DNA from 3 places in the Streptomyces sp. NPDC005752 genome. Region 3 is predicted to be linked to each of the others. Evidence: riboswitches for the same ligand, from Rfam matches in the RefSeq annotation. Region 3 holds a riboswitch; each other region holds the start of a gene.

The links. A riboswitch is a leader RNA that binds a small molecule or an ion and turns the genes downstream of it on or off. The one in region 3 is predicted to bind cyclic di-AMP.
Region 1: it holds a riboswitch for cyclic di-AMP, as region 3 does, so the genes downstream of both, ABZ441_RS10845 (transglycosylase family protein) here and ABZ441_RS25570 (M23 family metallopeptidase) in region 3, are expected to answer to the same signal.
Region 2: it holds a riboswitch for cyclic di-AMP, as region 3 does, so the genes downstream of both, ABZ441_RS13375 (C40 family peptidase) here and ABZ441_RS25570 (M23 family metallopeptidase) in region 3, are expected to answer to the same signal.

The regions. Positions count from the first base shown of each region.
Region 1 covers NZ_JBEXYB010000010.1:74,631-84,218, forward strand. Annotated here, with positions in the region: gene ABZ441_RS10825 (Ppx/GppA phosphatase family protein) at 1-655, opposite strand, end outside; gene ABZ441_RS10830 (DUF501 domain-containing protein) at 690-1,232, opposite strand; gene ABZ441_RS10835 (septum formation initiator family protein) at 1,328-1,798, opposite strand; gene eno (phosphopyruvate hydratase) at 1,892-3,178, opposite strand; gene ABZ441_RS10845 (transglycosylase family protein) at 3,493-4,185, opposite strand; cyclic di-AMP (ydaO/yuaA leader) riboswitch at 4,186-4,357, opposite strand; gene ABZ441_RS10850 (transglycosylase family protein) at 4,649-5,623, opposite strand; gene ABZ441_RS10855 (cytochrome P450) at 5,729-7,024, opposite strand; gene ABZ441_RS10860 (nucleoside triphosphate pyrophosphohydrolase) at 7,021-8,007, opposite strand; gene ABZ441_RS10865 (SurA N-terminal domain-containing protein) at 8,038-8,694, opposite strand; gene ABZ441_RS10870 (serine/threonine-protein kinase) at 8,866-9,588, opposite strand, start outside.
Region 2 covers NZ_JBEXYB010000013.1:34,126-43,713, forward strand. Annotated here, with positions in the region: gene ABZ441_RS13365 (ATP-dependent Clp protease proteolytic subunit) at 29-664, shown strand; gene ABZ441_RS13370 (hypothetical protein) at 672-980, shown strand; cyclic di-AMP (ydaO/yuaA leader) riboswitch at 1,321-1,517, shown strand; gene ABZ441_RS13375 (C40 family peptidase) at 1,521-1,991, shown strand; gene ABZ441_RS13380 (LysE family translocator) at 2,010-2,654, opposite strand; gene ABZ441_RS13385 (LysR family transcriptional regulator) at 2,727-3,641, shown strand; gene ABZ441_RS13390 (ATP-binding protein) at 3,678-4,109, opposite strand; gene ABZ441_RS13395 (DUF397 domain-containing protein) at 4,215-4,475, shown strand; gene ABZ441_RS13400 (8-amino-7-oxononanoate synthase) at 4,468-5,616, opposite strand; gene bioB (biotin synthase BioB) at 5,761-6,924, shown strand; gene ABZ441_RS13410 (adenosylmethionine--8-amino-7-oxononanoate transaminase) at 6,917-8,221, shown strand; gene bioD (dethiobiotin synthase) at 8,223-8,912, shown strand; gene ABZ441_RS13420 (class I SAM-dependent methyltransferase) at 8,992-9,588, shown strand, end outside.
Region 3 covers NZ_JBEXYB010000033.1:69,968-79,555, forward strand. Annotated here, with positions in the region: gene ABZ441_RS25565 (pitrilysin family protein) at 1-931, shown strand, start outside; cyclic di-AMP (ydaO/yuaA leader) riboswitch at 1,125-1,292, shown strand; gene ABZ441_RS25570 (M23 family metallopeptidase) at 1,306-2,097, shown strand; gene ABZ441_RS25575 (GntR family transcriptional regulator) at 2,323-3,027, shown strand; gene ABZ441_RS25580 (HPr family phosphocarrier protein) at 3,198-3,479, opposite strand; gene ABZ441_RS25585 (GNAT family N-acetyltransferase) at 3,634-6,594, shown strand; gene ABZ441_RS25590 (DUF5998 family protein) at 6,656-7,252, shown strand; gene ABZ441_RS25595 (nucleotide pyrophosphatase/phosphodiesterase family protein) at 7,252-8,439, shown strand; gene ABZ441_RS25600 (thymidine kinase) at 8,495-9,145, shown strand; gene ABZ441_RS25605 (terpene synthase family protein) at 9,507-9,588, opposite strand, start outside.

The DNA of each region.
Region 1 (9,588 bases), on a different contig from region 3:
CGGCCAGGCCGACGAGCGTCGCGGCCGAGGAGATCGGCACGGTCGCCTCGGCCAGGTCCAGGGCGGCGCCGATGTCCGCACGTATCGCGGCGATCCGGTCGGGCGTGGGCGGGTCCACGACCGCACCGTCCTGCACCAGGTGACGCTCGGTCATGCGTACGCAGCCCATGTCCACGGATCGGGCTGCGCGGACACGGTCGTCACCGACGACGAACTCGGTGGAGCCGCCGCCGATGTCCACGACGAGGTACGGCTTCTCCAGGTGGTCGCTGCCCACCAGTTCCTTCGTGGCGCCGTCGAAGGAGAGCTGCGCCTCCTGGTCACCCGTGATGACCTCGGGCTCGACGCCCAGGATGTCCAGGACCCCCCGGACGAAGGTGTCACTGTTCTCCGCGTCGCGGGACGCGGACGTGGCGACGAACCGGATCCGCTCGGCTCCGAGCTCCTCGATCGCGGCCGCGTACTCACGGCAGGCCTCGAAGGTGCGCTCGAGCGCCTCGGGGGCCAGCCGGCCGGTCCGGTCGACACCCTGGCCGAGCCGGACGATCCGCATCCGGCGGTCGAGCTCGGTGAAGTCACCGGTGGCGGGGTCCACGTCCGCGACGAGCAGGCGGATGGAGTTGGTACCGCAGTCGATGGCGGCAACGCGGGTCATGGGGCTCCTGTGGTTGTACGTGTTCCGCGCGGGGTCAGGACGCGTCGGGTCCGGCGTCGGAACCGCACGGGGTGACGCACGGCCCCTTGGCCCACCACTCCGGCAGCATCGCGATCGCCTCGTCGCCCAGCGGGTTCACCCCGGGGCCGGCGGCCAGCGAGTGGCCGACCAGGACGTGCAGGCACTTGACGCGGTCCGGCATGCCTCCCGCGCTCGGGAAGCCCTCAAGGACCTCGATGGCGTCGCGGCGCGCGATGTAGTCCTCGTGCGCGGCACGGTAGGCGGCGGCCAGCTCAGGGTCCGTCGTGAGCCGCTCGGTCATCTCCTTCATGACCCCGTTGGCCTCCAGCGTGCCGATCGCGGACGCGGCACGCGGGCAGGTCAGGTAGTACGTCGTCGGGAACGGCGTGCCGTCCTCCAGACGGGGCTGCGTCTCGACCACGTCCGGGTTGCCGCACGGGCAGCGGTGCGCGATGGCGCGCAGCCCGCGCGGCGGCCGGCCGAGCTGGAGCTCGAACGCGGCGATGTCCGCGTCGGTGGGCGTGGTGGATTCGGTCTGCGGAGGGGGCGTGTCCATGCCTGCCTTGAATGTCATCGGTCGGACTGTACGGATCGGTGCGGGAACGGAGCACCGCGGGTGCGCCGGGTCCCGGACCACTGCGGGGAGGAGGGTCATTCGCGGTCGGCGCTGTCGACGCCGTCCCAGAGGTTCGAGTGCCAGGGCCGCCCCGTCGCCCCCGGCTCACCCCGGCGCACCTCGGCCGCGTCCGGGTCGACCACCGTATAGCCGGTCTCGCCGGGCAGCACGTAGTGCAGGTGCTGGCGCGCGAGACGGCGGATGTACGCGTCGTCCTTGAGCCGTGCCTTCTCGTCGCGCAGTTCCTCGGTCCGCTCGCGGGCCTCCTGCGACAACCTCTCCTGTTCCGCGATCTGGTCGCGCTGGGAGACGTACTGCCGCATGGGGTACGCGAGGGCGACCACCAGGGAGCAGACGATCAGAGCGAGGAACGCGGCCCGGCCGGTGAGCCGGGAGCGACGAGCCTGGCGGCGGTTCTGGGACCGGTAGACGCGGGCCGCCGTCTGCTCGCCGAGCAGTCGCAGCCTGGTCGCGGTGGAGAACCGGTCGCGGTCCTTCCCGGCCATGTCTCACGCCTCCCCGTTACGCACGTCCGTCCCCGCACACGGTACGGGACCGGATGCGGGGACGGACGGAGGCTGTGCTCCGGACTCGGGCTGTCAGCCCTCGAAGCGGAACCGCGGGAACGCCGAACGCCCGGCGTACACCGCGGCGTCGTCGAGGATCTCCTCGATGCGCAGCAGCTGGTTGTACTTGGCGACGCGGTCCGAGCGGGCCGGGGCACCGGTCTTGATCTGACCGCAGTTCACCGCGACGGCGAGGTCGGCGATGGTGACGTCCTCGGTCTCGCCGGAGCGGTGGGACATCATGCACTTGAAGCCGTTGCGCTGGGCCAGCTCTACGGCGTCCAGGGTCTCGGTCAGCGAACCGATCTGGTTGACCTTGACGAGCAGGGCGTTGGCCGAGCCCTCCTCGATGCCGCGGGCGAGGCGCTCGGGGTTGGTGACGAACAGGTCGTCACCGACGATCTGCACCTTGGAGCCGAGCTTGTCGGTGATGACCTTCCAGCCGGCCCAGTCGTCCTCGTACAGCGGGTCCTCGATGGAGACCAGCGGGTACGCGGAGACGAGCTCCTCGTAGTACTCGGTCATCTCGGCGGCCGAGCGGGACTTGCCCTCGAACTCGTAGACGCCGTCCTTGTAGAACTCGGACGCGGCGACGTCGAGGGCGAGCGCGATGTCGCGGCCCGGGACGTAACCGGCCTCCTTGACGGCCTCGAGGATGAGGTCGAGGGCGGCGCGGTTGGACTCGAGGTTGGGGGCGAAGCCGCCCTCGTCACCGAGACCGGTGGACAGGCCCTTGGTCTTCAGGACCTTCTTCAGCGTGTGGTAGATCTCCGCACCCCAGCGCAGGGCCTCGGAGAAGGACTCGGCGCCGATCGGCGCGATCATGAACTCCTGGATGTCCACGTTGGAGTCGGCGTGCGAGCCGCCGTTCAGGATGTTCATCATCGGAACGGGCAGCAGGTGCGCGTTCGGGCCGCCGAGGTAGCGGAACAGCGGGAGGTCGGAGGCCTCGGACGCGGCGTGCGCCACGGCCAGCGAGACGCCGAGGATGGCGTTGGCGCCGAGGGAGCCCTTGTTCTCGGTCGCGTCCAGGTCGAACATCGCCTGGTCGATGAGGCGCTGCTCGGTGGCGTCGTAGCCGACGAGCTCCGGGCCGATCTGCTCGATCACGGCGAGGACGGCCTTCTCGACGCCCTTGCCCTGGTAGCGGTTGGGGTCACCGTCGCGAAGCTCGATGGCCTCGAACGCACCGGTGGAGGCGCCGGACGGAACAGCAGCACGTCCCGTGCTGCCGTCGTCGAGGCCAACCTCGACCTCGACCGTGGGGTTGCCCCGGGAGTCGAGGATTTCCCTGGCTACGACGACGTCGATGGACGGCACGAGGCATCTCCTTCTGGGATCTGACACTGGTTCTGCAGGGTCACTGTGGCCTTGCGCCACGAGCCTAACCGGCCCGGCCCGCTGCGTCGGCCGTCCGCCCGTCACCTGGGACGAAAAAGAACCCAAGGGCCCGCATAACGGACAAAGCCGCAGAATCTTACTGGCGAGTAACTACAACAGTTGAACACTCACCCTTACCGGCGAGCCCGCCGCACACCCGACCGCGGGGTCCGGACGCGGCACCGGCCCGGCGTGCGGGGGGTCAGCACGCCGGGCCGGGCCTCCGGGGCGGGAGGAGGAAGAACGACCCCGGACTACTTCAGGTGGAGCTGCTGACCCGGGAAGATCAGGTCGGCGTCGTCGACGATGTCGTCGTTCAGGTCGAACAGCTTCTCCCAGCCGCCCTTGACCTTCTTCGCGTCGGCGATCTTGCTGAGGGTGTCGCCGGTCTTGACCTTGTACTCGCCGTCACCCTTCTCGACCTTGCCGCCGGTCGGGGTGGTGACCGTCTCCTTGGGAGCGGTGCGCTTCTCGCTGCGCGTGGTGGGCTGCTCGGCCTTGCGCTCCGGCGCGGCCTGCGGGGCCGTGTCGCCGTTCTTCTCCGAGCCGGTGTCGACGCCCGGGTCCACACCGTCGTTCGTCAGGCCGCCGGCACCGGCGCAGGCCCAGGCACCCGGGCCCTGCAGGTCGAGGAGCTTCTCGGCGGCGGCTATCTGCTGGTCCTTGCTGGCCAGGTCGGCGCGGGCGGCGTACTGCGTGCCGCCGGCGGCTGCCCAGCTGGACTGCGAGAACTGCAGGCCGCCGTAGTAGCCGTTGCCGGTGTTGATGGACCAGTTGCCACCGGACTCGCACTGGGCGACGGCGTCCCAGGTCTCGACGGAGGCGGCCGAGGCGCCGGTCGCTCCCATGAGCGGTACGGCCACGGCGGCACCGGTGACGCCGGCCAGGGTCGCGATGCGGACGGCCTTGGACGGGCGGCGGTGCTTGCCCTTGCTGGAAAGCAGCATGGTTCTCCTCACCGACGCCTACGAGGTGAGCTGTCGGGTTCGGGCCTGTGAGTTGCCCGGACGCCCGCTCCCGCGGACGTCTTCACCCCTAGCCGTACCTTCGCCCGTCTCACGACGACCGGGTCCGGCGCTTACCTGGGTCCCCCGCTCCTGCCTACGGCGCTTTACGCGTCGGTCCCCTTCGTCCGACGGCAGGATTCGGCGTGACGGTCGAAGGTGCCCGCGGTGCGAGCGGCTCCGACCGTAAACACACGCAACCCCCACATTCAAAGATGGACATAACGGCCGATCAGCCCCGTAACGGTCCAGGGGTGGTGTGCGTTTTCGCAGGTCGGAGCCAATATGGACGGATCGGACGGACCAGGCGCACCAGTTGAAGCAAAGAGACCCATGTCTCACTTACGCATAAGTGGACATAGGTCTCTGAACTACCCCTGCATTCGGGGTGTTTTCCCGCTTTTGATCAGTTGGCGACGGTGGTCTCCGCCTGGGCGGCGGGGGCATCCGCCCCGAGGTCGAGGTCCAGGCTCTGGCCGGGAAGGATCAGGTCCGGGTCGGAGCCCAGCTCACCCTTGTTGGCCTCGTAGAGCGCGGTCCAGCCGCCGGTGAGCTCCTGCGAGTCCGCGATCGCCCAGAGGTTGTCACCCGTGCGGACGGTGTATGTCCCCTCGGCTCCCTGGCGCGCCTCGGAGTCGCCGCGCGACGCGTGCCGGCCGGACTCGCGCCCGTCCTCCAGGTCCGTCCCGGCACTCGCCTCCGGGGCCGGGATGCCACGGTGCTTCCCGCCCTTCGCCTTGTCACCCTTCGAGGCGCCGGACGTCTCGGAGGCTTCCGGGGAAGGCGTGGCGGACGGGGTTGCGGAGGTCTTCCCGGACTCGTCCGCCTTGTCCGCCGCCTCGCCGGACGCCTTCCCGTCCGCCTTGTCCTCCGCGTCCGGGTCGTCCGCTCCGTCCGTCGCGTCCGCCGGGTCCGAAGCGTCGGACGAGGGGGTCTCGGACGGAGTCGCGTCCTCGGACGGCTCGGCGGACGTCTCGCCGCCCGGGTCGACACCCGGCAGCGCCCCGTCCAGGGCGAGCCCGGAGATCACCGCGCAACTGGGCCACGCCTGCGGCCCCTTGTCGTCCAGTACCTTCTCCGCGACCGTTATCTGCTGCGAGCGGCTGGCGAGGTCCGCGCGGGACGCGTACGCGGTACCGCCGTAGGACGACCACGTCTCCTGCGAGAACTGCAGGCCACCGTAGTAGCCGTTGCCGAGGTCGGCACTCCACATGCCACCGCTCTCGCATTCGGCGACCCGGTCCCAGGTCGTGGCCTCTGTGGCCTGCGCGCCGCCCGCACCGAGCAGCGGGATGGCGATGGCCGACCCCGTGACGCCTGCGGCGACGACGATGGCGGGTGCCTGACGAGGGCGACGGTGTCTGCCGTTCGCGGAGCCCATGGGATTGCCTTCCGTGTGACTGACATGTGACGGGTGAGTCGAACGGTGAACCTAGCCCTACTCGAACGTGTGTCACAAGTCGATGCAGCGGAGATCACGCGAAAGTCACAGAGTTGACAGGCTGTCACCTTTTTCGTCCGGCTGACCCGGACCGAACTCCACCGGAAGCGTCCGCAGTCCACGCATGATGAGCCCGCCGCGCCATCGCAAATCGGCAGGTTCCGCAGCAAGCCGCAGGTCGGGGAGGCGCCGCAGCAGTGTCGCCAGCGCCACCCGGCCCTCCAGCCGGGCCAGCGGCGCCCCCACGCAGTAGTGGATGCCGTGGCCGTAGCCCAGGTGCTGGTTGTCACTCCTGGCGAGATCCAGGGTGTCCGCATCCTGGAATCTGTCCGGATCACGATCGGCGGCGGCCAGCACCACGAGTACGGGATCCCCCACCGCGATGTCCTGCCCTCCCAGGGACACGGGCTCGGTCGCGTAACGCCAGGTCGCCAGCTCCACCGGGCCGTCGTAGCGCAGCAGTTCCTCGATGCCCGTCGCGAGCAGTTCGGTCTCCCCCGCCGCCAGGGAGCGCTCCAGGCGTTCGCGCTGGGGCGGGTTGCGCAGCAGGGCGTAGGTGCCGTTGCCGATGAGATTCACTGTCGTCTCGAAACCGGCGAACAGGAGGATGAAGGCCATGGCCGCGGCCTCGTTCTCGCTGAGGTGCTCGCCGTGGTCGCTCGCCCGGATCAGTCCCGAGATCAGGTCGTCGCCGGGATTCTCCCTCTTGCGGTGGATGAGTTCGGCGAGATAGCCGCGCATCTTCTTCACCGACCTGGCGACCCCGCCGCGCGGCCCCCCGCCGTGCCGGATCATCATGCCCGCCCAGTCGCGGAAGTCGTCCTGGTCCTCGCGCGGAACACCCAGCAGGTCACAGATCGCGTAGATGGGGAGCGGGAAGGCGAAGTCGTGGATGAGGTCCGCCTTCCCCTCCTCGATGAAATTGTCGATGAGGCGGTCCGTGAGTTCCTGCACGCGCGGCGCGAACTCCGCGACCCGGCGCGGGGTGAACGCCTTGGACACGAGCCGGCGCAGCCGGGTGTGGTCCGGTGGGTCGATGTTCAGCAGATGCGTCATCAGTTCCGCCTGGCGCTCACCCGGAATGCCGGTCCGGCCCTTGGCGTTCGCGGACCCCGCGTGGTGGGCGGGGTTCTTGGAGAGCCGGGTGTCCGCGAGTGCCTGTCTGGCATCGGCGTACCGGGTCACCAGCCAGGCCTCGACGCCGCTGGGCAGCGCCGTGCGGTGCACCGGACTGTGCTCGCGGAGCCACGCGTAGGCCGGGTAGGGGTCGGTGGCGAACTCCCAGGTGAAGAGTTCGGGCGCTGCGTCGGGCGCGGAGGGCGTGTCGGGGCTGTCGTTCACTCCTCGACGCTATCCGGAGTGGTACCGAGCCCCTCCGCCGCCCGGATCGCGTCCCGGTAGGCGCGGGCGGCGGCCCGCAGGGCGGCCTCCGGATCGGTGCCGTCCTGTTCGGCCCGTACGGCGAGGGCGAGCAGGCGGTACCCCACCCCGTCGCCCTCGGGGAGCGCGGCGTCGAGACCCGCGGCGCGGACCCTGCTGCCGAGCTTGGCCGCCAGCGCCAGGCCGGGCTGCCCGAGCGGCACGCCGTCGGTGACCGATGCGCGCTGCTTCTCGATCGCCTTCGTCCGCAGCCAGTGCGCGTGGACGTCCTCCGGGGTCTCGGCGGTCTCGTCGCCGAACACGTGCGGATGCCGGTGGATCAGCTTCTCGACGATCGTGGCCGCCACGTCGTCGATGCCGAACGGCTCCTCCTGGTCCTCCTGCGCGATGCGCGCGTGGAAGACGACCTGGAGCAGGACGTCGCCGAGCTCCTCGCGCAGTTCCCCGCGGTCGCCGTCCTCGATGGCCTCGACCAGTTCGTACGCCTCCTCGATGGCGTACTTCGCGAGGCCCCTGTGAGTCTTCTGCGAGGTCCACGGGCATTCGAGCCGGATCCGGTCCATCACCTGGACCAGGTCGAGGAGCCGGGCGCCGGGCAGGTCGTACGAACCGGGCAGCAGCTCCAGGTCCGGCATCTGCACCCGGCCCGAACCGCCGAGCCTGGCCAGCCCGTCGGTGAGCGGCTGGTTGCCCTCGCCGCCCACCAGCACCACCACGGTGCGGCCGCCCGCGCAGTCGTCCACCAGTTCCTCGGCCGAGGGCGCGGTGTGGTCGACGGCGACCCCCGCCTCCCTCAGATAGGGCAGCTGCGGGTGGTCCCGCTCGGCGCACAGCACCCGGTCGGCGGCGTGCAGCGTCTGCCACGCGGGCCAGGACAGCAGACCGGGGGCGACGCGGTGGCTGGCGGTGAGCAGGACGATACGGCCGGGGTCTTCAGCGTTCACACCCCCGAACCTACCCGTGGGCGGGCCGGGTCAGGCGCCTGCCTCGGGGTCCTGGCCCTGCACGGGGGTGACCTGGGTGATCCACGGGGCCTTGTACGTGCTGAGCTGGACCTTCTGGTTGTCCCAGCTGCCGTAGCGGGGGTTGACGTCGATGTGGAGCGCCTTCGACGCCTCGGTGAGGGACTGCCCCACGGCCTTCACCCCGGCGGGGCTCTGCAGGTCGGCGCCGAGCGCCCGGGCCAGCTTCTGGAGCTGTACCTCCTGGCGCAGGCTCGCCTCGATCTGGCCGGGCGCCACCCAGCGCTGCTCCAGCATCAGCGTCCGCACCCCCTCGTCGCCGCCGGACTGCGCGGCGGCGTCACTGCGGATCTGCTGGACCTCCTTGCGGCTGACGCTCACCCCGGCGTCCTTCGCGGCCCGGTCCAGGACCCGCCCGAAGATCAGGCCGGACAGCTTGACCCGGTTCAGCTGGCCCGACTTCGCCACCAGTTCCTCGGACTGTTCCGACTCCTGCTGCGCAGTGCGTACGTCGGCCGCCTCCGCCTGGACCGTGGCCACGTCGATCCTGTCGCCGCCGACCACGGCCGCGGCACCGGGATGGGCCTCGCTGCCACAGGCGGACAGGAGCGGCGCCACGACGAGCGTTGCGGCGGAAAGGGCGAGCGCGGTGCGACGACGGCGGTGCAAAGGGAGCCTCCCGGGGAGAGTTTGTGCATCAGTGCACAAAGCCTTGCGGTGATCGATGTTAGGCAGTGGACGTGATTCGGGCCACTGCTTCGACCAACGATTTCCGGACGGGTCAGTGTGGGGTGCGGGACGAAATCCCTTCCGGCTCGCCCATTTCGGCCGTGCCCGGCCTCACATCGAGCCGCGTACGTCCTGGTGGTGGGTCAGCTGACGGCGGAGCTCGACGGGGAGCGGGTGGTGCGGACCGTAGGTGCGCTCCGTGTCGTGGAGAAGGGCCTGCAGCTGTGCGCGGCCCGCCGTGTGGTCGCCCACGCCCAGCAGGAGGTGGCCGATCCGGTGGCGGATGTCGAAGGCCCGGCCGGGGCCGACGGAGGTCGCGTAGCCGTTGTCGTAGTAGGGGAGGACGGCGCGGTACTCGGCGAGCGCGGCGGCCGCCTCGCCGAGCTGCTCCAGGCACAGCGCGGCGTCGTAACGGAACTGCAGGGTCTGGGAGTCCGCGGGGCCGGCTGCCGCCGCGCGGTCGTCGGCGAGGCGGCGGAGCTCGGGGAGCGCGCGGCGGTACTGGCCGTCGTCCATCAGCGTGGCCGCGTACTGCTTGCGCAGGATCCGTACCACCGGTGAGTGTTCGCCGTGCTCCTGGGCTGCGGCGGGCAGGATTCCCCCGAGGATGTCGACGGCCTGGGTGATACGGCCCTCGCCGAGCAGCCGCTTCACGTCGTCGACGGCCTGCGCGACGTCCGGCCGGGACGGCGGCTCCTGGGGCGGTGCGGGTGCCTGCTGGGCCGGGACGGGCGCCGACGCCGGGACGGTCGCCCGGTCGGGCCAGGGCGCGTGCGGGCGGAGGAAGGGGCGGGTCGGGTCGAGGGGCCCGGACGGTGTGCCGCCGGCGGGCAG
Region 2 (9,588 bases), on a different contig from region 3:
AGCCCGAGGTCCGAGGAGAGGCATCAACATGTTCCGTCCCGCCGCCCGCTACGTTCTGCCCGAGTTCACCGAGCGCACCGCCTACGGGTCGCGAAGCATGGATCCCTACTCGAAGTTGATGTCCGAGCGGATCGTCCTCCTCGGCACACCCGTCGACGACACCGCGGCCACCGACGTGATCGCGCAGTTCATGCACCTGGAGCACGCGGCCCCCGACCGGCCCATCTGCCTCTACATCAACTCGCCCGGTGGCTCCTTCAACGCCATGACGGCGATCTACGACACCATGTGCTACCTCGCCTGCGAGGTGGAGACCTTCTGTCTCGGTCAGGCGGGTTCCGGCGCGGCGGTACTGCTCGCGGCCGGCGCACCCGGGCGCCGACATGCCCTGCCGGGCGCGCGGGTAGTCATCCAGCAACCCGCTCTCGACGAGCCGGTGCAGGGCCGGCCTTCCGATCTCGAGATCCAGGCCCGTGAGTTGATGCGCGAGCGCGAGCTGCTCACGGCCATGCTGGCCCGCCACACGGGTCGTTCCGCGGGCCGGATCAGTGCCGACATCGAACGGGACACCATCCTCGACGCCCCGGCCGCGCTGGCGTTCGGGCTGGTGGACCACGTAGTGGAGAACCGCACGCAGTCCCAGCCGCCGCATCCCGCGAGGTGAACGCCCGATGCTCCCACCCCAGTTCCCGCCGCTTCCCGCGCTGACGCGCGCCGAGGCCGAGTTCATCGACTGCTACCTGGAAGTGATCGACCAGCTCGGCCGCATCAACCCGGCACGCGGCAGTGACACGTACGGAGCGCTCCGGGCCGCTCAGGCTCTCGCCTCCCGGGCCACCGCCCTTCGCGACTCACTCGCGTTGATGCACGAACGGGGTGAATCGCAGATCCACGCGGGCACTCTGGCCAGGGCGCTGCGGCTGCTGGACGGGGAGCGCCGAGCAGGGCGGGTCTCCGTACCTCCCCCGCCGTCGAGTTGAGCTCCTGCACGCCCGACCCGCCTGCGGTGTCGGCTTTGCGGCGCCGTCCTACGACACGCCCGACCGGCCGACGAGTTTCACTCGCTCGATCGGCGTAGGTGATCCCCCGCACGAGGGACCAGCCAACTTGCGCACCAAGCACGGACGCTGAGCGGAATGGTTCGTTCCGCCGCTGGTCCACGGCTGGTCCGGTGTGGCCGTGGCGGCTCCGGGCCGACCGCGTCCACCCGATCGGATCAGCCGTGACGACTCTCACATATCGCCACTTCAGCCAGGAAATCCGGCAGTGCGTGCGTAAAGATCCCTGGGACGACAAGCCCCCGCCACCGCGGCGGGGCGGTCCGGGCGGACGCCGAGTCCTGCCGCCGTCCGGATGCCTGGTCGACAGGAGTGGATCGGCAGGAGTGGAGGACCCGAGCACAACGGGCCGGCCGGAGTTCCGGACGGCCCTCGGGGTGAAGCCGCATCACGCGGCCGGGCAACTTCGCCAGCCCGAACCCGACAGGTCATCCTTCACAGGCGGCTGACGAAGGGTTGCGCATGACTGCGCAGGTTCATGTCCCGTCTCTGTTCGCCCGGGTCGGTACGGCCTCGGTCCTGACATTCGCCGTGGGCACCACCATGCTGGCCCCAGGTCTCGTGAACGACGCCGAGGCCGCCGCCCATTCGACGAAGGCACTCAAGATCGCCGCCTCGAAGAAGGGTGCGCCTTACAGATGGGGCGCCACGGGCCCCAACCGGTTCGACTGCTCCGGGCTCACGCTCTACTCGTTCAAGAAGGCCGGCAAGAAACTTCCTCGAACGGCGCAGCAGCAGTACAACAAGACCCGCCATATCTCCAGGTCGCAGCGGAAACGCGGCGACCTGGTCTTTTTCCATGCGGGCCGCGGTGTGTACCACGTCGGGATCTACGCAGGCAGCGGGAAGATCTGGCACTCGCCGAAGGCCGGCGCCGTGGTCCGGCTGGAGAAGATCTGGTCCGGCAACGTCTGGTACGGGAGGGTGCGCTGACACGCCTTTCGCCCTGGTTCAGTGCAGCAGGGGCCCCGTCACCAGTACGAGCCCCAACGCGGTGAGTGCCGTGCCGCTGCCGCCCTCGATCACCCGGGCGGTACGCGGCCGGCGCAGCCACCGGCCCAGCCGGTCCACCAGCAGGGCCACCGCCGGGAACCAGACGAGCGCGAGCAGGACGATCACCGAGGCGAGCAGCAACGTCCTGGGCAGCGGTGGCCGGCCGTCGGGGACGAACTGCGGCAGCAGGCTGAGGAAGAGCACGGGCGCTTTCGGGTTGAGCGCGTTCGTCAGGAAGCCCTGGCGCAACGAGCGCCCCGGCCCCGACGGCGTCGCCATTAGCTCGGCCCCCTCCCCGGCATCCGCTCCGGTGGCAGCCCGCCGCCTCATCGCACGCAGACCGCTGAGGCCGAGGTAGAGGACGTACGCGCCGCCGAGCAACTGGACGGTGCGGAAGAGGACGGGCATCGTCACGAGCACGGCGGCGAGTCCGGCGGCGGCCAGCGCGGTGTGCACCAGCAGGCCGCCGGCCACTCCCACCGCGGTGGCCAGCCCGGACGTCCGGGATGCGAGCGCGTTGCGTACGACCACCGTGAAGTCGGCGCCCGGCAGAGCGACCATTCCCGCCGCCACGGCGACGAAAGCGAGCAGTTGTGCGTCCATGGATCCACCATGGACGCTCCATGCCTTTAGCATGTACTTGCAATGTCCTGGGTCTGCCAAAAGGAACGCTTAATGTACGACCCTACGCGGCTGGCTGCCCTGGTGGCGGTGTCCGAGGCCGGCTCGATCACCCGGGCGGCAGCGCGGCTGGGTTACACCGCGCCCGCGCTCTCGCAACAGCTCGCGAAGCTCGAGCGGGAGGCGGGAGCCGCCCTCCTCGTCCGTCACCACCGCGGAGCGCGGCTGACGGCCGCAGGTGAGCTGCTGGCGGGGCGCGCCAGACGCGTGCTGGACGAGATGGACCAGGCACGGCACGAGCTGGCCCGGCTCACAGGGTTGTCGGGCGGCCGTCTGCGGGTCGGCACATTCGTGACGGCCGGGGTCCATCTGCTGCCGCCGGTGCTCACCGCGTTCCGTCGCGCGCACCCCGACGTGGAGCTGGCCGTCACGGACTACGAGCCGCCCGCCGGGGTCGCCGCGGTGGCGGCGGGCGACGTCGACCTGGCGCTCACCCACGCGTACGAACCCGCCGCCGCCGATCCCCTGCCTGCGGGACTCTCGGACGAACCGCTGCTGGTCGAGGAGCTGGTACTGGTCACCGCGCGCGGCCAGATGCTGTCCGACGGCAGCGGCCCCCTCCCCGTGGCCGAACTCGCGGGCCGTCCGCTGATCAGCAGTGCGCCCGAGCATCCGCCGCGGCGCGGGGTGGAGCGTGCGCTGGCCGAGGCCGGGGCCACCCCTGCCGTGGTGTGCGAGTCACCCGGCTACGCCCTGGTGTGCGCTCTGGTCAGTGCCGGCCTAGGGGTGGCAGTGGTACCGGAGATGGTCGCCGCGATGTCCCCCGCGCCCCTCGCCGTCCGGCGCCTGGAACCCGCCGCGTTCCGCAGGACGATCTCCGTGGTGCACCGGGGGGACGGGAACACCGCGGCGGCGACGACACTGATGGCGCTGTTGCGGAGTGGCTTCGGCCGGGTCTCCGGCGCTTAGGAGCTGCGCGCCCGGCCCCGCTCGCGCGGCTCGGCGTCAGGCCGGCGCGGGAACCTGCCAGGGCAGGGCGATCGACACGGTCTTGCCCCCGTCCGGGGTGGGGCTGACGCTCAGGCGGCCGCCGCGCTCCCTCGCCAGGGCCCGGATGATCACCAGCCCGCGGCCGTTGTCCTGCCGGACTGCGGCGGGAAGCCGTTGGGGCCGGCGGGGGTGACTGTCCGTCACCCCGAGGTAGAACTCCGCATCCCGGTCGAGCCGGAGGTCCACGGTGAAGGTGGGCGACTGCCCGAAGGTGTGCTGGACGGCGTTCGTGGCGAGTTCGGAGACGATCAGCCGGATGGCGTCGGCGGTGTCGCCGTCCTCGGCCAGGCCCCATTCCGTGAGCACCCGGGCCACGTATCTGCGGGCCGCGGAGACCGAGGCCGGATCGCTCGCCAGAGTGACGGTTGCTTCCTGCTGGTCTGCCATGGCGACGCGTCCCTTTCCCACCTGACCGGCCCGCGGCCGGCCTGGATCGTGCTTCGCGCCAGACTGCCACCGATGCCGCCCTCCGTGACGGCGATCCGCCAAGATATGCATATATCTGTCGCCCATTGCGGTGAACCGCGCCACCTGAGCCGTGTCCGGGCGCCCCACAGGCCCCTTTCCGGGCCGGACCCCCGCGCGGGTCCGAGCCGCAGCACGGGGATGAACAACTGCGTGGAAACCGCGCCACTCGGCCGTGACCGGCTCGCCGTACGCGACTCCAAGGACGCGGACCTTCCGCCTCTGCGCTTCTCGGCCACGGCCTGGACGTCCTTCGTCGCCGGACTGGGCGGCGGCCCCGTCAGCTGACGGGCCGGGGCGCCGTCGCGAGGACAGTGTCCACGGCCTTCTCGATCTGACTTTGCGTCAGGTCGGCCCGGGCGGTCAGCCTCAGCCTGGAGATCCCGTCAGGAACCGACGGCGGCCGGAAACACCCCACCACGAGACCCGCCGAGCGGCAGTCGGCCGCCCAGCGGACCGCCGACTCCGCCGAGGGGGCGCGGACCGACACGACGGCGGCGTCGGGGTACACGGCGGTGAGTCCGGCCGCCGACAGCCTGCGGTGCAGTTCGACAGCGACGGCCACGGCCCTCGACGCGCGTTCGGGTTCGCGGCGCAGCAGGCGAAGCGCCCCCAGAGCCGCCCCGACAGCCGCGGGCGCGAGGCCGGTGTCGAAGATGAACGTACGGGCCGTGTTGACCAGATGCCGGATGACCGGGGCGGGCCCGAGCACCGCTCCTCCCTGGCTCCCGAGCGACTTCGAAAGGGTGAGCGTGGCCACGACCCCTTCACCGCCGGCGAGTCCTGCGGCCGCGAGTGCGCCGCGCCCGCCTTCACCGAGGACGCCCAGTCCGTGCGCGTCGTCCACGACGAGGGCGGCGCCCGCGTCGCGGCAGACGTCGGCGAGCCCGGCCAGCGGGGCCGCGTCGCCGTCCACCGAGAAGACGGAGTCGGTCACGGCCAGTGCCCGTCCACGGTGCGCCTGGAGGGCCTTGCGAAAGGCGTCGGGATCAGCGTGCGGCACGACGGTGACATCGGCCCGGGAGAGCCGGCAGCCGTCGACGATCGAGGCGTGGTTGCCCGCGTCGGAGACGATCAGCGAGTCGCGCCCGGTGAGCGCCGTGAGTGCGGCGAGGTTGGCCGCGTAGCCGGAGGAGAACACCAGGGCGGCCTCGAATCCGCAGAAGGCGGCGAGTTCGCGCTCGAGCTCGGCGTGCAGCGCGGTGGATCCCGTGACGAGCCGCGATCCGGTGGCGCCCGCGCCCCACGTCCGTACCGCCTCGGCCGCGGCGGCGGTGACCTCGGGGTTACGGCTCAGACCCAGGTAGTCGTTGCTCGCGAGGTCCAGCAGTTCCGTCTCGGCGGCCCGGGGGCGCAGCGTCCGGACGAGTCCGGCGTCGGCACGGCGCCGGGCCTCGTCGTCGGTCCAGTCGAACGGGGCGTAGGACATGGGCGGGTCCCTTTTTGTAGGCAGCTCACAGACCCTAACCGGGTGCGCAACAGGCCAGGGTGTGGCAATGCACACAGCATCGGACGCCTCTATTGTCCGGTTCCTCCTTGGCCGATGGCGGTGCTGTGCGTCAGGATCAACGCCATGGACCTGCTGAACACGCTGGTGGAAAAGGGGCTGCGGCGCGAACTGCCGACCCGTGACGAAGCGCTCGCCGTGCTGGCGACCTCCGACGACGAACTGCTCGACGTGGTGGCCGCGGCCGGAAAGGTGCGCCGCCAGTGGTTCGGCCGGCGCGTCAAGCTGAACTATCTGGTGAATCTGAAGTCAGGGCTCTGCCCCGAGGACTGCTCGTACTGCTCGCAGCGGCTCGGCTCCAAGGCCGAGATCCTCAAGTACACGTGGCTGAAACCGGACGAGGCGAAGAAGGCCGCATCCGCGGGGGTGGCGGGCGGCGCCAAGCGGGTGTGTCTCGTGGCCAGCGGCCGGGGGCCCACCGACCGTGATGTCGACCGGGTGTCGCAGACGATCGAGGCGATCAAGGAGCAGCACGAGGACGTCGAGGTGTGTGCCTGTCTCGGTCTGCTCTCCGAGGGCCAGGCCGACCGTCTGCGGTCTGCGGGCGCGGACGCGTACAACCACAACCTGAACACCTCCGAAGGTACGTACGGGGACATCACGACCACCCACACGTACGCCGACAGGGTGGACACCGTGCAGCAGGCCCAGGCTGCCGGACTTTCGGCGTGCTCCGGTCTGATCGCCGGGATGGGCGAGACCGACGCCGATCTGGTGGACGTCGTCTTCTCGCTGCGTGAGCTCGATCCCGACTCCGTGCCGGTGAACTTCCTGATCCCCATGGAGGGGACCCCGCTGGCGAAGGACTGGCACCTCACTCCGCAGCGCTGCCTGCGCATCCTGGCGATGGTCAGGTTCGTGTGCCCGGACGTCGAGGTGCGGCTCGCGGGCGGCCGCGAGGTCCATCTGCGTTCGATGCAGCCGCTCGCCCTGAATCTGGTCAACTCCATCTTCCTGGGCGACTACCTGACGAGCGAGGGCCAGTCCGGACAGACCGACCTCGACATGATCGCGGACGCCGGCTTCGAGGTGGAGGGAGCGGCGACGACGACACTCCCCGAGCACCGGGCGCCTGCCGGAGACGGCTGCGGTTCGCACGAGGGCGGTTGCGCTCCGTGCGGCGGCTCGGCCGGGACCGATCCGGAGCCCTCCGAGGCCCTTGCGGCCCGCACGGACCTGGTGTCGGTCCGCCGTCGAGGCGCCGGGACGGACCTCGCTCCCAATGCCTGATCAGCTCAGCCCCGCGGAACTCCGCGCCCTGGACCGGGCCCACGTCTGGCACCCCTACGGCCCGATGCCGGGCAGGCAGGAGCCGCTGGTCGTGGAGTCCGCGTCCGGGGTGCGTATCCGGCTCGCCGAACCCGTCCACGGCCGAAGCGAGTTGGTGGACGGCATGTCGTCCTGGTGGTCGGCGGTGCACGGTTACAACCATCCGGTACTCAACGAGGCCGCCCGCGGCCAGCTGGACCGGATGAGCCATGTGATGTTCGGCGGGCTCACGCACGAGCCCGCCGTCCGGCTGGCGGCCCGGCTCGTGGAGATCACCCCGCAGCCTCTGCAGCACGTCTTCCTCGCCGACTCGGGGTCCGTCTCCGTCGAGGTCGCCGTGAAGATGTGCCTGCAGTACTGGCGTTCGGCCGGGCGGCCCGCCAAGCGCCGGCTGCTCACGTGGCGCGGTGGTTACCACGGGGACACCTGGCAGCCCATGTCGGTGTGCGACCCCGACGGCGGGATGCACGAGCTGTGGTCGGGTTCCCTCCCCCGCCAGATTTTCGCCGACGCCCCACCGGACGGCTTCGATGCCGATCCGGACGACGCCTATGTGCGGCACCTGCGTGAACTGGTGGCCGCTCACGCCGACGAACTGGCAGCGGTGATCGTGGAACCCGTGGTGCAGGGTGCGGGCGGGATGCGCTTCCACTCCCCCGCGTACCTGCGGGTGCTCCGCGAGGCGTGTGACGCGAACGACGTGCTGCTGGTGTTCGACGAGATCGCGACCGGGTTCGGCCGTACGGGACAGCTGTTCGCAGCCGGGCACGCCGGAGTGTCCCCGGATGTCATGTGTGTCGGCAAGGCGCTGACCGGCGGCTATCTGACGCTGGCGGCGACGTTGTGCACCTCCCGGGTGGCAGAGGGCATCTCGAGCGGCGACGTCCCCGTGCTGGCGCACGGGCCGACGTTCATGGGCAACCCGCTGGCGTCGGCTGTGGCCTGCGCATCCGTGGATCTGCTGCTGGGCCAGGACTGGGAACTCGAGGTGAAACGGATCGGCACGGGCCTGCGCCAGGGGCTGGCCGAGGCCGCCGAAGTCTCCGGCGTACGCGACGTCCGGGTGCTGGGCGCGATCGGGGTGGTACAGCTCGACCACGAGGTGGACATGGAGGCCGCGACACGGGCCGCGGTCCGCGAGGGCGTCTGGCTGCGCCCGTTCCGTGATCTGGTCTACACCATGCCGCCCTATGTGACCGGCGACGACGATGTGGCACGGATCTGCCGGGCTGTGTGCGCCGCGGCGAGGGAGGGCTGAGATGAAGATTCTCGTGATCACCGGTACGGGCACCGAGATCGGCAAGACGATCGTGACCGCGGCGGTGGCGGCCGCCGCCCAGGACCTGCGGGTCGCGGTCCTCAAGCCCGCGCAGACCGGCCTCGCCCCGGGCGAGCCGGGGGACGCCGCAGAGGTGGCGCGCCTTGCGGGGGCTCACGTCACCGCAGTGGAACTGGCGCGTTTCCCGGAGCCGTTGGCACCCGAGACGGCTGCTCGCCGAGCGGGCCTCCCGCCCGTCCGACCGCACGAGATCGCCGAGGCCGCCCAGAAACTGGCGACGGAGCACGACCTGGTACTGGTCGAGGGGGCGGGCGGGCTGCTCGTCCGCTACGACGGGCAGGGGTCCACGCTCGCGGACGCCGCGCGGCTGATGGCGGCACCCGTTCTCGTGGTGGCACCCGCGGGCCTGGGAACCCTCAACTCCACCGCGCTGACGACGGAGGCGCTGCGGACGCGTGGACTCACCTGCCCCGGGGTGGTGGTCGGCAGCATGCCGGCCGAGCCGGATCTGGCCTCACGGTGCAACATCGACGACCTCCCTGTCGCGGCGGGCGCCCCACTGCTCGGGGCGGTCCCGGCCGGGGCGGGAACGTTGGCGCCGGCCGACTTCCGGTCCCGGGCGGCGAGTTGGCTCTCAGCGGAACTCGGCGGGAAACGTCCCGCCGGATGAGCGGCTGAGCGGGCCCGTACGGGGGAGAATCGAAGGAGAGCCGTACCCACGTGCCCGTGCCCTCCGAGGAGGTCCGATCATGCGTCGGCGCAGCATACCCGTCCCCCGCGACGCGGTACACCATCCGGTATTCGCCCGGTTCTACGCCCGGCTGAGCGTGACCGCCGATATCAAGGGAGGCGTGGCGGACCGCCGCGACGAACTCCTCTCGGGCCTTTCCGGCCGTGTCATCGAGATCGGCGCGGGCAACGGTCTCAACTTCGCGCATTACCCGGGGGCCGTGTCCGAAGTGGTGGCCATCGAGCCCGAGCGCAGTCTGCGGCAGCTGGCGGCCGGTGCGGCGCTGCGCGCGGACGTGCCGGTCGACGTGGTGCCGGGCATGGCGGAGGCACTGCCGGTCAAGAGCGAGGCGTTCGACGCGGCCGTCGCCTCGCTGGTCCTGTGCACGGTGCGGGACCTGCCCCGGGCGCTGGCGGAGATCAAGCGTGTGCTGCGGCCGGGCGGTGAACTGCGCTTCCTCGAGCACACCCTGGCTCCGGGACGGGCGCTGGCGACGGCGCAGCGTGCGGCGGACCGCACACTCTGGCCGCTGCTGTTCGGGGGCTGTCACACGGCGCGGGACACGGTCGCGGCGATTGAGGAGGCCGGCTTCGAGCTGGGGGTGTACCGCAGGTTC
Region 3 (9,588 bases):
CCCTGCCCGGCGGGCAGCCAAGCAGCTCTCCAAGGAGCTCTTCCCCGCCACGGCGAGGATGTCGCGTCCGCGCCTGGGCACCGAGGAGACGGTCCGGCGGATCGACGCCGCCGCCGTCCGCGCCTTCTACGACGCCCATGTCCGCCCGTCCACCGCGACGGCGGTCGTCGTCGGGGACCTCACCGAGGTGGACCTGGACGCACTGCTCGCCGACACCGTCGGGGACTGGTCGGGCAATGCCGGACAGTCCCGGCCCGTGCCTCCGATCACCGCGGACGACACCGGCCGTGTCGTCATCGTGGACCGTCCCGGAGCCGTGCAGACGCAGCTGCTGATCGGCCGGATCGGAGCGGACCGGCACGACAGCGTGTGGCCCGCCCAGGTCCTCGGCACGTACTGCCTGGGCGGCACCCTCACCTCCCGGCTGGACCGTGTGCTGCGTGAGGAGAAGGGCTACACCTACGGTGTCCGGGCCTTCGGACAGGTGCTGCGCTCGACGGCCCCCGGATCGGCCTCGGGGGCGACGGGCGCCGCGATGCTCGCCATCAGCGGCTCCGTCGACACGGAGTCCACCGGCCCCGCGCTCGACGACCTGTGGAAGGTCCTGCGCACGCTGGCCGCCGAGGGGCTCACCGACGCCGAGCGCGAGACCGCCGTGCAGAACCTCGTGGGCGTCGCCCCGCTGAAGTACGAGACGGCGGCCTCCGTCGCGGGCACCCTGGCGGACCAGGTGGAGCAGCACCTCCCGGACGACTACCAGGCGCAGCTGTACGCGCGTCTGGCCGCGACCGGCACCGTCGAGGCGACCGCCGCCGTGGTCAACGCCTTCCCGGTCGACCGGCTGGTCACCGTTCTCGTCGGCGACGCCGCTCAGATCGCGGAGCCCGTCAGGGCGCTCGGCATCGGCGAGGTGTCGGTCGTCAGCGGCTGACCGAAGCAGGACATGACGGGCCCCGGCGAGAGTGCACTCTCGCCGGGGTTCGGTCTTTTGTCCGCTTTGCAAAGAAAGTTCCATTCATCCTGTGGGATGTGCGACAAAAGGCCCTTTCCGTTTGGTGCGGGAAAGTGGCCCGCTCTAGCGTCGGCCCGGCTGTCCGCCGGACGAAAGCCGCGACCGCGGCGCCGGACAGTCATCGCCGAGTCCCCGTCAGGCGCGAGCCTGGGGAGCCGGGGACCCACGAAGTCCCTGGGGTGAATCGGAACCCTGCGTCTCGCGCGAGGCGGAGGGGGCCGTAGGAGACCTTCCTGCTCCGAACCCGTCAGCTAACCCGGTAGGCGAGAAGGAAGGAAAGGAACAGCCCCTCCATGGCATTCATCCGTGCCGCCGGGAAGCACCGTGCCCCGAGCCGCCTGACGCGCAGGAGCGCCAAGGTCGCCGGCATCGCGGCCCTGGCCACCACCGGTGTCATCGGCGCCACGGCCTCCCCGGCCCTCGCCGCGGACGCCGAGGCCGTCGCCGCCGGGACCGGTCTGACCCAGACCGTCGCCCTCGACACGACCCTGGCGGCCCAGATCGAGGCTCAGGCGAAGGTCCAGCAGCGCCAGGCCGACGCGGCTGCGAAGGCCGCGGCGGAAGCGAAGGCGAAGGCCAAGGCCAAGGCGGAGGCCGAGCGCAAGGCGGAGGCCCGCGCCGAGGAGGTCCGGGAGGAGAAGGCGCGCGCCGCACGTGCCGCCGAGCGCGCCCGGCTCAACTCCTTCCACCTCCCGGTCGCCGGCTCTCACGTGACCACCTCCTACAAGTCCGGCGGAGCGCTCTGGTCCTCCGGGAGCCACTCGGGCGTGGACTTCCAGGCGGCGTCCGGCACCTCCGTCGTCGCGGTCGGCGCCGGCACGGTCGTCGAGGCCGGCTGGGGCGGCGCGTACGGCAACAACATCGTGCTCAGGATGAAGGACGGCACGTACACCCAGTACGGCCACCTCTCCTCGATCGGTGTCTCCGTCGGCCAGAGCGTCGGCTCCGGCGAGCAGATAGGCGTCTCCGGCTCGACCGGCAACTCCACCGGTCCGCATCTGCACTTCGAGGCCCGGACCACACCCGAGTACGGCTCGGACATGGACCCCGTCGCCTACCTCCGTGCGCACGGCGTCCAGGTCTGACCCCACACGCGCGACACCGCTCCGACGAAGGCCCCGGCTCCGCGTGCCGGGGCCTTCGCCGTGTCCCGGGGGATACGCCCGCCGAAGCCCTCGCGGAAGTGGCCCCCGGCCAAAAGATATCCATGGATTCCACCCCGCCATCGGAAATTCCGGCCGATTGCAATAGAGTCACAGAACAGGCGTCGATCGGCCGCGTTTCGCGGGGATTAAGGCGGAGGTTCGGACATGCGCATTCCCGCGCATTCGGTATGCACGGCAATCCGTGACGACATCGTCTCGGGTGTCTTCGAGCGCGGCAGCCGCCTCACCGAAGAGGTGCTCGCGCGGCGCTACGGCGTATCCCGCGTCCCCGTGCGCGAGGCGCTGCGCACCCTGGAGTCCGAGGGGTTCGTCGTCACCCGCCGGCACGCCGGTGCCTGCGTCGCGGAGCCCACGGAACAGGAGGCCGCCGACCTCCTGGAGGTGCGGATGCTCCTGGAGCCACTCGGGGCGGCACGAGCGGCGCAGCGCCGTACGGAGGCGCACCTGAAGGTGCTCCGCGGCCTGGTCAGGCTGGGGCAGGACCGGGCGCGCCGGGATGAGGGGGAAGACCTGCGCTCCTTGGGCGGCTGGTTCCACGAAACGCTGGCCCAGGCCTCGGGCAGCCCAGCGCTGATCTCGCTGCTCACCCAGCTCCGTCACAAGATCACCTGGATGTACGCCGTGGAGCAGCCGGTCCGCCCCGCGGATTCATGGGCCGAGTACGGGGCTCTGGTCGACGCCGTGGCGCGCCGTGACCCGGAGCGGGCCAGGGTGCTGGCCGCCCAGCACGCGGAGCGGGCCACCGCGGCCCACCGGCTGCGGGGCGCGGACCGGTCGGGGCGCACGGCGGGAAGGGCCCGGGTGAGGTCTTCGCAACACCCCGTAAACATCGGGGGAGCCCGCCATTAACAATTGCACCGTATACACGTAGGGTAATTCTCGGAGGGCTTTCTTTTCGCTGCCCTTATTTGGTTTCACCGGGGCGTCGGCCGGCCCGGCCCGGAAAACAGAAAAGCCGCAGCTCCCGGTGGGGAGGTGCGGCCTTTCTGTAGAAAGGGATCCGATTCGACGAGGTCGAGTCAGACGGTCTCCGGAAGCTCTTCGAGCCCCTCGGTGACCAGCTTCGCCAGGCGGTCCAGGGCCGCCTCGGCGTCGTCCGCCTCGGACGCGAGCACGATCTCCTCGCCGCCCTGGGCGCCCAGGCCGAGCACCGCGAGCATGGAAGCGGCGTTCACGGGGTTGCCGTCGGACTTGGCGATCGTCACGGGGACGCCGGAGGCCGTGGCGGCACGGACGAAGATGGAAGCGGGGCGGGCGTGCAGGCCCTCGGCCCAACCGACGTTGACGCGGCGCTCAGCCATGGTTCTGCCCTTCACGTAACGATGAGTTGTCTAGACCAGTCTCTCATGCAGTGCGGACTGCTGTGCCCGGCCTCGCCGACCGCCCGTCGGCTCCCTCAGCGTGCCCCTGCGGCGCTCCCGCCGCGACCGGTGCCCCGGGCCGTAGGCTTTGGCCATGGAGCCCACTCCGGAGCAGAGTCCGCATCACGCGTACCCCGACCACTGGGAGGCGGACGTGGTGCTCCGCGACGGTGGTACCGCGCGCATCAGGCCCATCACCACGGACGATGCCGAGCGGCTGGTCAGCTTTTACGAGCAGGTGTCCGACGAGTCGAAGTACTACCGCTTCTTCGCCCCGTATCCGCGTCTCTCCGCCCGGGACGTGCACCGCTTCACCCATCACGACTACGTCGACCGGGTGGGACTGGCCGTCACGATCGGCGGCGAGTTCATCGCCACCGTCCGTTTCGACCGGATCGACGCCCGGGGCAGGCCCGCGTCGGCCCCGTCGGACGAGGCCGAGGTCGCGTTCCTCGTCCAGGACGCCCACCAGGGCCGCGGCGTGGCGTCAGCCCTCCTCGAACACATCGCGGCGGTGGCCAGGGAACGGGGCATCCGCCGCTTCGCGGCAGAGGTGCTGCCCGCCAACAACAAGATGATCAAGGTGTTCCGGGACGCCGGATTCACCCAGCAGCGCAGCTTCGAGGACGGCTCCGTCCACCTCACCCTCGACCTGGAGCCCACGGCCGAGTCCCTCGCCGTCCAGCGCGCCCGTGAGCAGCGGGCCGAAGCGCGATCCGTCCAGCGCCTGCTGGCCCCCGGGTCCGTCGCGGTCATCGGCGTCGGACGCGAACCCGGCGGCGTGGGCCGGACCGTGCTGCGTAACCTCCTCGGCTCAGGTTTCACCGGACGCACGTACGCGGTGAACACGTCCTTCGCCGCGGGCCTGGACACCGTCGACGGAGTGCCGGCCCATCGCTCCGTGGGCGGGATCGGCGAGCAGGTCGACCTCGCTGTGGTCGCCGTCCCCGCCGACCGGGTGCCCGAGGCCGTCGCCGACTGCGGCGAACACGGGGTCCAGGGCCTCGTCGTCCTCTCGGCCGGCTATGCCGAGCGCGGCGCCGGAGGCAGGGAACGCCAGCGGGAACTGGTCCGGCAGGCACGCTCGTACGGCATGCGGATCATCGGCCCGAACGCCTTCGGCATCATCAACACCTCCGACACCGTCCGCCTCAACGCCTCCCTCGCCCCCGAGTCGCCCAAGGCCGGGCGCATCGGGCTCTTCACCCAGTCCGGCGCCATCGGCATCGCCGTCCTGTCCGGTCTCCACCGCAGGGGCGCGGGACTGTCGGCCTTCATCTCGGCGGGCAACCGGGCCGATGTCTCGGGCAACGACTTCCTGCAGTACTGGTACGAGGACGAGAACACCGACGTCGCCCTGCTGTACCTCGAATCACTCGGCAATCCGCGCAAGTTCACCCGGCTCGCCCGCCGGACGGCCGCCGTGAAGCCCGTCGTCGTGGTGAAGGGCGCCCGGCACAGCGGCTCCAACCCGCAGGGGCACGCCGTACCGGTCAGCCGTATCCCCGACACGACGGTGTCCGCGCTGATGCGCCAGGCGGGAGTGATCCGGGTCGACACGGTGACGGAGATGGCCGACGTCGGACTGCTCCTCGCCGGCCAGCCCCTGCCGGACGGCCCCAGGGTGGCGATCCTGGGGAACTCGGAGTCGCTCGGCCTCCTCACCTACGACGCCTGCCTTGCGGAGGGGCTGCGCCCGCGCCCGCCCCGCGACCTCACGACGGCGGCGGGCCCGCAGGACTTCCGGCGCGCGCTGGCCGAGGCGCTGGCCGACGGGACGTGCGACGCCGTGATCGTGACCGCGATCCCCTGGGTGGGGGAGAACGGCGAGGCGGAGACCGGGGAGGGCGAGGTCCTCGCGGAGGCACTGCGGGAGGCGGCGGCCACCGGCCCGGCCAAGCCGGTGGCGGTGGTGCATGTGGAGATGGGCGGCCTGGCGCAGGCGCTCGCCGTCGCCACGAGCACCGCCGGCCCGTCCACGCCCCGGCAGGCCGGCCCTCCGACTGCCCAGCAGCCGCAGCCGCTCCCCCCGTCCGACACCCACGCCCCGGACCCGCAGCCCCAGCCCGCCTCCCCGCCGCTCTCCGACGCGTCGGCCACGGGTGGCCCCCGCACAGGAGCCCCGGCACGGGTGGAAGGCGCAAAGGGCGCGAGCGTCGACCGTCCAGGCCCCTCCGCGGGGCGGATCCCCGCCTACCCCGCCGCCGAACGAGCCGTCCGTGCGCTCGCCGAGGCGGTGAAGTACGCCCAGTGGCGGCGTCAGGCGGCCGCTCCCGGCAAGGTGCCCGAATTCCTGGACGACACCATCGACGAGCACGGCACCGCCCGGCTGATCGAGACACTGCTCGGCCCCGGCCCCGATCCGCGCGGCCGCCCGCTCACGCACGACGAGGCCCGAGAGCTCCTCGCCCGCTACGGGATCACCGTGCGGCCGGCACTCACCGCCCCCGATCCGGAGGCCGCTGTCGCCGCAGCCGCGAAGCTCGGCTACCCCGTGGCGCTCAAGACCACCGCACCCCATCTCCGGCACCGCGCGGACCTCGGTGGTGTCCGGCTCGATCTCGCGGGCGAGAACGCCCTGCGCCGGGCGTACGACGAACTGACCGATCTGCTCGGTACACCCGCCGAACTCCGGCCCGTCGTCCAGGCCATGGCTCCCAGGGGGGTCGACACCGTCGTCAGGGCGTCCATCGACGCCGCCGCCGGAGCCGTCCTCTCCTTCGGTCTGGCCGGCGCGCCGTCCGAGCTTCTGGGTGACACGGCCCACCGGCTCGTGCCCGCCACCGACCGCGACGCCGCCGAGCTGATCCGCTCCATCAAGGCGGCTCCGGTGCTGTTCGGCTGGCGCGGCTCCGCGCCGGCGGACACCGAGGCGCTCGAAGAGCTCCTCCTGCGGGTGTCCCGGCTCGTCGACGACCACCCCGAGGTCGTCTCGGTCACCCTGGAGCCCGTCGTCGTGGCGACACAGGGGCTGTCGGTGCTCGGGGCGAGCGTCCGGCTCGCACCACCGCCGGCCCGCAGCGATCTCGGTCCCCGCCGGCTCCCCAGCTACTGACCGCGCACGGACCCGCGCACGACGTCCCCGGCAGTCACCGGCCCCCCGTAGGATGGTGCGCATGGCAAAGACCGGTACCACGACCCAGGGGCTGCGCGCGGCGATCGAGCGCAGCGGCTACTACCCGGCCCTCGTGGCCGAGGCGGTGGAGGCCGCCGTCGGCGGGGAGCCGGTCGCTTCGTACCTGGTGCACCAGGAGACCACCTTCGACTCCAACGAGGTCCGCCGCCATGTCACGGTCCTCGTCCTGACGGACACGCGCTTCATCGTCAGCCACACCGACGAGCAGGCGGCCGACACGAGTTCCCCGACGCCGTACGCCACGACGTCGACCGAGTCGGTCAAGCTCGACCGGATCTCGTCCGTCGTGGTCAGCCGCGTGGTCGCCAACCCGGAGAAGTACGTGCCCGGCACGCTGCCCCGCGAGGTCGTCCTGACCATCGGCTGGGGCGCCGTCTCCCGCATCGACCTGGAGCCCGCGGCATGCGGTGACCCCAACTGCGAGGCCGACCACGGCTACACCGGCAGCTCCACCGCCGACGACCTGAGCCTGCGCGTCAGCGAGGCGGGGGACGGTCCGGACACCGTGCGCCAGACCCTCGCCTTCGCGCAGTCCCTCTCCGAGGCCACGGCCGCGACAGCGGCGACCGCCCGCTGATGGTCCAGCCCGCCTGGCAGGACCCCGTACTGCTCGCGCCCGAGACCGCGCCCGTACCCGAGTACGGCACCGGCTCGCTCGCCGATCTGCTCCCCACGCTCGTCGCGGGGCAGGGTGTACCCGGCTTCGAGGCGTCGATCGCGGAGCTCACCCCCGCCGACCGGAACTGCGTCTTCCTGATCGACGGACTCGGCTGGGAGCAGATCAGGGCACACCCCGACGAGGCGCCCTTCCTGCACTCGCTGCTGCCCACCTCCCGTGGCGGCACCGGCCGGCCGGTCACGTCGGGCTTCCCGGCCACCACGGCGACCTCGCTCGCCTCGGTCGGCACCGGCCTGCCGCCCGGTGAGCACGGCCTGCCCGGATACACGGTGCGCAACCCGGAGACCGGCGCGCTGATGAACCAGCTCCGCTGGAGGCCGTGGACCGAGCCCAAGGTGTGGCAGCCGCACCCCACCGTCTTCCAGCTCGCCGACGCCGCCGGGGTCCGCACGGCCCAGGTCTCAGCCCCCGCTTTCGAGCAGACCCCCCTCACCAAGGTCGCGCTCAGCGGTGGTTCCTTCCTCGGCCGGCTGACCGGCGAGGAACGCATGGACCTCGCCGCCGAGCGGCTCGCGGCCGGTGACCGGTCCCTCGTCTACACGTACTACAGCGAGGTCGACGGCCAGGGACACCGCTACGGCGTGGACTCCGATGCCTGGCGGGGCCAGCTGATGTACGTCGACGGGCTCGCCCGGCGCCTCGCCGAGCAGCTTCCGCCCCGCTCGGCGCTGTACATCACCGCCGACCACGGCATGATCGACATTCCGTTCGACGAGCAGTCCCGGATCGATTTCGACGAGGACTGGGAGCTGAGCGCCGGGGTCGCCCTGCTGGGCGGCGAAGGCCGTGCCCGGCACGTGTACGCGGTGCCCGGCGCACAGGCGGACGTGCTGACCGTCTGGCGCGAGGTGCTCGGCGAGCAGTTCTGGGTGGCGAGCCGGGACGAGGCCGTCGCGGCGGGCTGGTTCGGCCCCCGGATCGACGAGCGCGTGTACGGCAGGATCGGCGACGTGGTGGCCGCCGCCCACGACGACGTGGTGATCACCGCTTCGGTCAAGGAACCCCATGAGTCCGCGATGGTGGGCATGCACGGGTCGCTGACCCCCGTGGAACAGCTCGTCCCGCTCCTCGAAGTACGCTCGTAGCTCCGTCTCCCGCACCCCGTACCGCACACGCACCCCGAAAGGCGCGCACCTCCTCATGTCCGAGCTTGTGTTCTTCTCCGGAACGATGGACTGCGGGAAGAGCACACTCGCGCTGCAGATCGCGCACAACCGGTCGGCGAGAGGGCTGCAGGGTCTGAACTTCACCCGCGACGACCGCGCGGGGGAGGGGAAGCTCTCCTCCCGGCTCGGGCTGGTGACCGAGGCGGTCGAGGCGGTGCAGGGCATGGATCTGTACGCCTACGTCGTCGACCGGGTGTCGCAGGGCGGCAGGGTCGACTACCTGATCGTGGACGAGGCACAGTTCCTGGAGCCGGTACAGATCGACCAGTTGGCGCGGGTCGTCGATGACTTGGACCTGGACGTCTTCTCCTTCGGGATCACCACGGACTTCCGCACGGAGCTCTTCCCCGGCTCGCGACGGCTGATCGAGTTGGCGGACCGGGTCGAGACGCTGCAGGTACAGGCGATGTGCTGGTGCGGGGCGCGTGCCACGCACAACGCCCGCACGGTGGGCGGCGAGATGGTGGTCGAAGGTGAGCAGGTCGTCGTCGGTGATGTGAGCAGCCCCGCTGCGGAGGTCGGCTACGAGGTGTTGTGCCGACGTCACCACCGTCGCCGTATGACGAGCGGTTCCGTCCATGCCGGCGCGCTCTCGCCGGACGTCCTGCCGGTGGCCTCCGGCTGAGGACCGGGGACCGCGTGGCAGTGCGATGCGCGGCCGGGGCATCGTGCTCGGGTCGGAAACCGGTGCCGCGAGTCGGCGGCTACGGAGGTGAGTCGGACGTGTCCTTGATCCGCACGGCCGTGGGTCCGCCCGACGCCTGACGTCCACGCGGTCGCCGATCCTGGTTCCCCACAGCCGGCGCCCATCCTGATCCGGCCGGAACCCGACGACGGCGGGTGCGACGGCACCCACGAGGTGAAGCAGGGCACCGTCCCCGACGGCTGGCGTCCCTGACACGAGCACCGCAGGGCTTCCCGGCGCCCGGGTTCGCTGTACGTCCCCGAGCAGCCGGGAGGCCCTGACCACGAACGCGCCCGATCGCTCAGGCGGCGTAACGGGAGTGTTCGACGTGCCACACGTAGGAGGCGGCGATGCCTTCCATCGCCCGAGCGTGACGGGCGAGC